DNA from 2 places in the Exiguobacterium sp. S22-S28 genome. Region 2 is predicted to be linked to the other one. Evidence: riboswitches for the same ligand, from Rfam matches in the RefSeq annotation. Region 2 holds a riboswitch; the other holds the start of a gene.

Region 1 (3,419 bases), 180 kb from region 2:
AAGGCGGACTGGTGCGGGAAGACCGTCGTGAAGGTCGGGAAGACCTTTGCTTCCAGCCAACTGTGCTCCAGTTGCGGACATCAACACAAAGACGTGAAGCATCTTGGCTTGCGTGAATGGACATGCCCGAATTGCGGGATCCACCACGACCGTGATGTGAACGCAGGACTGAATCTTAAGCGAGAAGCTGAACGCATCTTGGCTTCTTCAACCGTCGGGACGACGGGGCTAGCCTGATCAGGTTTCGACCGTCCGGTCGGATAACTCAGGAATCCCCCACCTCTAAGCAAGGCGTAGGTGGGGGTAGTTCAAAGTGTCACAAGAAGCGAGGGGAGAAATCATGGCACAATCCGTCAAACAGTTGCCAAAAGGAATCTGGGTTGGTATTACGATACTGCTGACTAGCCAAGCCGTGTTACTTTTTCGCGATGCTAAAAAAACAGGTCGTAATCCGTGGGTTTGGGGCGGAGCAGGACTGGTCCAGTTTCCGCTTCCGGCGATCGCATATTTCATCTTGAACCGTCGGAATCAGAAAAAATGAAGACAAATAAGTCCGGTCGCGCTGCAGGCGGCCGGACTTATTTGTTTTACGAAATATTTTCTTTGCGGACAGCAGCGGTTTTACGGCGCGGGAATCCGAAAAGGATCGCAAGGGATCCACACACGAACAATAAAAACGGATAAAACAGATACGGAATCAGCTCGGGAGAAGCCGTTTTCGTCAACTCCGCTGCAATCAGCAACTGGGCACCGTACGGGATGACTCCCTGGATGCCGCATGAGAAGATATCGAGAATACTGGCTGATTTCTTCCGATCAATATCATACGTATCGGCGATTTCGGCTGCGAGTGGACCGGCCACGAGAATCGAAATCGTATTATTCGCTGTTGCGAGATTTGTCGCACTGACGAGTGCTGCCATACTGAACTCAGCACCGCGGCGTTGTGAGATTCGTCGCGTTAAAGTTTCTTTCAGAAAAGCGATGCCACCGTTAAAGGTGATCAGGCTGACAAGACCACCCATCAGTAATGTCAAAATCGAAATTTCCGCCATGCCCATCAATCCTTCAGACATTGACAGCACGAAGCCGCTTAAACCAAAGCTGCCGTCGAGCATACCGATGATTCCTGTCAAGGCGGTTCCGCCGATCAAGACGAGAATGACATTGACACCGAACAGGGCCAAGACGATGACCGACAGATACGGGATCAATTTATAAAACTCGAAGGTCTTCGCGTCGACGACATCTCCTGTACCCGAGACAAATGCCAAGATGATGATCGTCAGGATGGCTGCCGGAAGAACAATCAAGAAGTTCGTTCTGAATTTATCACGCATGTTAGTTTTTTGCGTCCGGACCGCTGCGATCGTCGTATCAGAAATGAACGACAAGTTGTCCCCGAACATTGCGCCCCCAACGACGGCGGCAGCTGCGATGGCAACATTGACCCCAGTCGCTTCATGAATACCAAGCGCGATCGGGGCGAGTGCCGCAATCGTACCGGTTGAAGTTCCCATCGCCATCGAGATGAAGGCAGCGATGATGAACAATCCGCTCATCAAGAGGGAAGGCGGTAAAAATGTCAGCGAAGCGTTGACGGTTGCTTCGATGGCGCCGATCGCATCCGCTGTTCCAGAAAACGCACCGGCAAGTAAGAAAATAAAGACCATGATCATGATGTCCGGGTTTCCGGCACCCGTCGCAATCCGTTCAACGGTTTGATTGATACTGCCCTTGGTCGTCACGGCAGCAAAAATCAAGGCAATCAATGCGGCAATCAGAATCGGGAACTTATAAAAGTCGTCATAAAAGATGCCGGCACCGATAAAGAGAACCAAAAAGACCAGTAATGGTAGAAGGGCCCACTTGTTTGGTGTAATCGTCTCGTTCATAAAATCACTCCATTTCTGCATGTACAAAAAAAGACTCCTTCGCAAGAAAGAAGGAGGTCTTTACTGAAAAAGACGCTCTTCTTATCTCTCAAGCCGTAGCTTGCTGGATTTGGCACAGTACGATTCAATCGTCCGCTGCCGAAACATCATTGGGCCAGTCCCTCCGTCTCTCGCGATAAAAAGAAGTCATTTAATTGTCTGAAATACGTTTTCTACCGTAACGTATCTTTTAATGCATGTCAACACTACTTCACTGCAGTGCTTTTTTGAGTGTCGTGACATTTTCATTCATCAAGTCAAAATAAGAAGCGTCCTGTTGTTCTTTTGTGACCGATTCCAAGTTATGAATCGTGATCGCTTCGGCCCCGATTTCTTGTTGGATGACCCGTGCGACTTTTGGGGAAACCGTCTCTTCAAATGCAATATATTTCAAATCGTGCAGCTTGGCTTCTTTGACGAGGGCAGCCAGTTGTTTTTGCGAAGGCTCGTCAGACGGAGAGATGCCGGCGATCGGCAGTTGAGAAAAACCGTATCGTTCCGCTAAATACCCGTAAGCGGCATGTGTCACGAGCAGTTCTTTTTTGGATCCGTCAGCAACAGCTTGCTGCAAGTTTTGATCGAGCTCATCTGCCTGCGTATTAAATTCAGCGAGTTTCTTTTCGAACGTCGCTTTTTTGTCCGGCACTTCTTTTGCCAACGCCGTCGAAATCGATTGGGCCATCAATTTGGCATTGTTCGGATCAAGCCAGACGTGCGGATCGTACTTGCCGTGATCGTGTCCTTCTTCTGCGTGCTCGTCTTCTGTGTGCTCGTCTTCATGAGCATGCTCTTCGTCGTGTGCGTCTGACTCTCCGTGAACATGCACCGTAGCACTCGCTTCAAGCAAATCGATGCCTTTGCTTGTCTCGATGAACCGGACATCGTTCCCTTTGAGACTGGCTTTAATTTTTTCTGAATACGGCTCAAGTGTGGTTCCGGTCAAGAGGAACAGATCACCTTGTGCGATTTCTGTCAGTTGTTTTGAGGTCGGCTCATACGAATGGGGATCGGCACCCGGAGGAACGATCATCTTGACATCAACATCAGCGCCGCCGATTTCTTTGGCAATCGCCGCTGTGGCGAACGTCGATGTATAGACATTGAGTTTTTGGTCGGCCGCGTCTTGATTCGAACCTGAATCAGCTGATCCGCAGGCAGCGAGGAAAGTGGCGCTGGCGAAAGCGACCGTTAAAGCGGGAATTAACTTTTTCATATGTGTAAACCTCCAAGAAGTATTAAAACGTAATTATTCCGATTTGAACCTTTTCACTATAACGAATCCAAAACAAAGCGTCAAGCACAAGAGCGGGAAGAAGTTCGACTTCTAAAAAAATGGGGTAAAAGACTAATGAGATTAAAAATCGCGAGGATGCCCGGAGGTGATGAGGTGAGACGGGAAACAGCATGGTTGATGGGAGGGGCTGCCCTTTTGACGACGGCCGCTGCCGGTGCGAGTATTTGGAACAATTACGGTGCTCTTTTACG
Region 2 (3,419 bases):
ACCGGTTTCGATGGCTTCGATGTAGAGGGCGTGGTTCGCGAGGATCCGGTCGAAGTCCTCGATGTCCTCGTCGATACGTTGGCGCATCGACAATAAGATGAAACTTTCCATGACGGGTTTTAGATTTTGCCACATCATACTGACGTAACCATGGTCAATCGAGCGGATGATCGTTTCGTGGAATAAGACGTCTTGATAAGAAAACTCGTCCGCATCCTTATACTTAATGGCGATTTTCATCATTTCGAGCACCTTGCTCAGTTCACGGACCAGATCTTGCCGCTCCATCCGCACGAGACGCTCGAAGACAAACGTTTCGATTAACAGGCGGACATCGTAGATTTCTTGAATGTCTCGCTTCGACAGACCGACGACGACAGCTCCCATCCGCTCCAACCGGATGATTCGTTCTGATGCCAAGACTTTCAAGGCATCCCGGACCGGGGAACGGCTGACGGAAAAGTCGGCGGCCAATTTATTTTCAGACAAGACTGTCCCGCTTTCGATTTTGCCGGAAATGATCCGCATCCTGAGCTCATAGGCGACGCGATCACCGGCAGATGCTTTTGATAACCACTTAATCGGGTATAAAAGATCAGACATAAAAACACCTACTTTGTTTGAATGGTATACTTGTATACAAGTAGTATAAACGACGTAAACCAAAATGCAAGCGCTTTAATTAAATTGTCATCTTTGTCCAATTCGGTCTGATCTGTATGATAGGCTAGACAAAGAACATGTACTAATGGAAGAAGAAATCAGAGAACCGGGGGAATGAAAATGAAAATTTTAGTCGTTGGAGCAGGGGCAGTCGGTGGTTACTTTGGGGGACGTTTGGCGGAAAAAGGGGAAGATGTCACGTTTTTAGTCCGTACACGCCGCATGCAGGAGTTGGAACAATCCGGACTAAAGATCAGCAGTCCGCACGGTGATTTCGAGTTGATCCCACGTTTAGTTGAAGCTGGAACAGATGAGACGTTTGATCTGATTCTGCTTTCGACGAAAGCCTACCATCTGGATCAAGTCATGCAGGATATCGAACCGTTTGTCGCGGAACATACATACATTCTGCCGTTGTTAAATGGAATGGCACATCTGGAACGGTTAACTGAAACATTTGGGGAACATCGCGTGCTCGGTGGACTATGCTTTATCGAGTCGACATTGGATGAACAGGGACGGATTCTTCAAACCAGTCCTTCGCATCATCTGTTGTTTGGTCCATTGACGGGGGAACGGACGCAACGCCTGGAGGAACTCGAACGACACTTGACCGGGACAAAAGCACCAATCAAGTATTCAGAAACCATCATCCGTGACATGTGGAACAAGTATTTGTTCATTACAACATTTTCCGGTGTGACCTCGCTTTTCCGTTCGGCGATCGGTCCGATTCGAGAGCAGGAACAGGGGATGCACCAAATCCGGCAATTAGCTGCTGAAGCCAAGCTGGCGATGGAGCAACAGGGGGCGGTATTTAGTGAAGACATTGAGCAGATTCAAGAAAAACAGATCATGCAGATGAGTGAGACGATGAAATCTTCGCTTCAACGGGATATGGAAAAAGGAAACGATGTAGAGTCCGAGCATCTCTTTGGAATGCTTCTGACGGCATCAGAGACACAGCATTATCCGTTACTGCGGTCTGTCTATACCAACTTACAGATTTATCGCTCGAACAGAATTTGATTTATTTACTAGAAAGCAGTAAAAAAACATCCGGTATATTCTGAATTGTGTTGACAATTCAGAAACAGGTTGGTACTGTTATGAAAAATTACATTCTTATCTAGAGAGGTGGAGGGACTGGCCCTTTGAAGCCTCAGCAACAGGTCGAAAGATACTGTGCTAATTCCTGCGGGTGTTGTACCCGATCGATAAGCTTCTTTTTATTGTCGACCGACGCACCCATATATGTGGGTGCGTTTTTTATTTTACCGAGAGAAAGAGGAGTGTGGAAGAGCAGATGAAAGAGGAGACGTTTCGACGAAAAATGGAATCCCGGCATATCGTCATGCTGTCACTAGGCGGTGTCATCGGGACAGGATTGTTTTTAAGTACGGGTTATACACTCGAGCAGGCCGGTCGGATCGGAACGATTTTATCGTACTTGGTCGGAGCACTGGCAGTCTATCTCGTGATGCTGTGTCTAGGGGAATTAGCGGTACATATGCCGGAAACCGGCGCCTTTCATAGTTATGCGACGAAGTACATCGGATCCGGAACCGGTTATACGGTGGCGTGGCTCTACTGGTTGACGTGGACGGTCGCTCTCGGGTCGGAATTCACGGCAGCCGGCCTGTTGATGCAACGCTGGTTCCCGGACGTTCCGGTTTGGCTGTTCAGTGCCTTATTCGTTGTCATGATTTTAGGCATCAATGTCTTGACGGTTCGGTTATTCGCTGAAGTCGAGTTTTGGTTTTCTGCCGTCAAGGTTCTGACGATTTTAGTATTCATTATCTTAGGGGCAGCGGCGATCGTCGGATTTTTACCGCTCGCGGACGGATCACCGGCGCCGTTGCTCGCTCCTTTGACAGAAGACGGATTGTTTCCGAATGGTGCCTTCGCTATCTTGATGACGATGCTTGCCGTCAACTTCGCTTACTCCGGGACGGAACTGATTGGAATCGCAGCAGGCGAAGCCGTTGATCCGAAGCGAACGGTGCCTCTAGCAATTCGAACGACTGTCTTCCGGCTCGTCTTATTTTTTGTCGGAACAATCATCGTTCTCGCGATTCTGTTACCGAATGATTCAAAAGGTGTCCTCGAAAGTCCGTTTGTTGCCGTGTTTGAGCGAATCGGTCTGCCGTTTGCCGCGGACATCATGAACTTCGTCATTTTGACAGCCATTCTGTCGGCTGCGAATTCCGGATTGTACGCCGCGTCGCGGATGCTCTGGTCCTTATCCGATCAACGGATGATTACACCGTTCTTTTCCAAATTGAATGCGAGTGGTGTACCGACACGTGCTGTATTCTTTAGCATGCTCGGTGGTCTGCTCGCCTTGTTTTCCAGTGTTTACGCACCGGGTTCGGTCTACATTGCCCTGGTCTCGATTTCCGGTCTTGCCGTCGTCGTCGTCTGGATGAGTATCAGCGCGTCACAGTTCATGTTCCGAAGACGGTATCTGCAGGAGGGGAATGATCTCAGCGATTTAGTGTACCGGACGCCGTGGTATCCGCTTGTCCCAATCGTGTCCTTTTTAATGTGTCTTGCCTCTTTGATCGGGATCGCCTTTGATCCGACGCAACGGGTCGCTCTTTATTTTGGTGTCCCTTTTATCGTGGTCTGTTACATCGTGCATCATCTAATGAAAACATCATGGAAACGGAGTGTGGAAGATGTCAAAGAACAACAATCCAGTTGAACAATTGTTAAAGGAAAAGCCCTATCTTTTATTGGATGGAGCACTGGCA

What was found. A riboswitch is a leader RNA that binds a small molecule or an ion and turns the genes downstream of it on or off. The one in region 2 is predicted to bind S-adenosylmethionine.
Region 1: it holds a riboswitch for S-adenosylmethionine, as region 2 does, so the genes downstream of both, ACHA8N_RS14565 (Na+/H+ antiporter NhaC family protein) here and ACHA8N_RS15440 (amino acid permease) in region 2, are expected to answer to the same signal.

The regions. Positions count from the first base shown of each region.
Region 1 is NZ_JBHFFC010000031.1:14,236-17,654, reverse strand. It holds gene tnpB (IS200/IS605 family element RNA-guided endonuclease TnpB) at 1-237, shown strand, start outside; gene ACHA8N_RS14570 (hypothetical protein) at 341-541, shown strand; gene ACHA8N_RS14565 (Na+/H+ antiporter NhaC family protein) at 588-1,895, opposite strand; SAM riboswitch class I at 1,974-2,077, opposite strand; gene ACHA8N_RS14560 (metal ABC transporter solute-binding protein, Zn/Mn family) at 2,146-3,147, opposite strand; gene ACHA8N_RS14555 (alpha/beta hydrolase) at 3,322-3,419, shown strand, end outside.
Region 2 is NZ_JBHFFC010000031.1:193,691-197,109, reverse strand. It holds gene ACHA8N_RS15450 (GntR family transcriptional regulator) at 1-603, opposite strand, end outside; gene ACHA8N_RS15445 (ketopantoate reductase family protein) at 784-1,692, shown strand; SAM riboswitch class I at 1,786-1,887, shown strand; gene ACHA8N_RS15440 (amino acid permease) at 1,970-3,370, shown strand; gene mmuM (homocysteine S-methyltransferase) at 3,345-3,419, shown strand, end outside.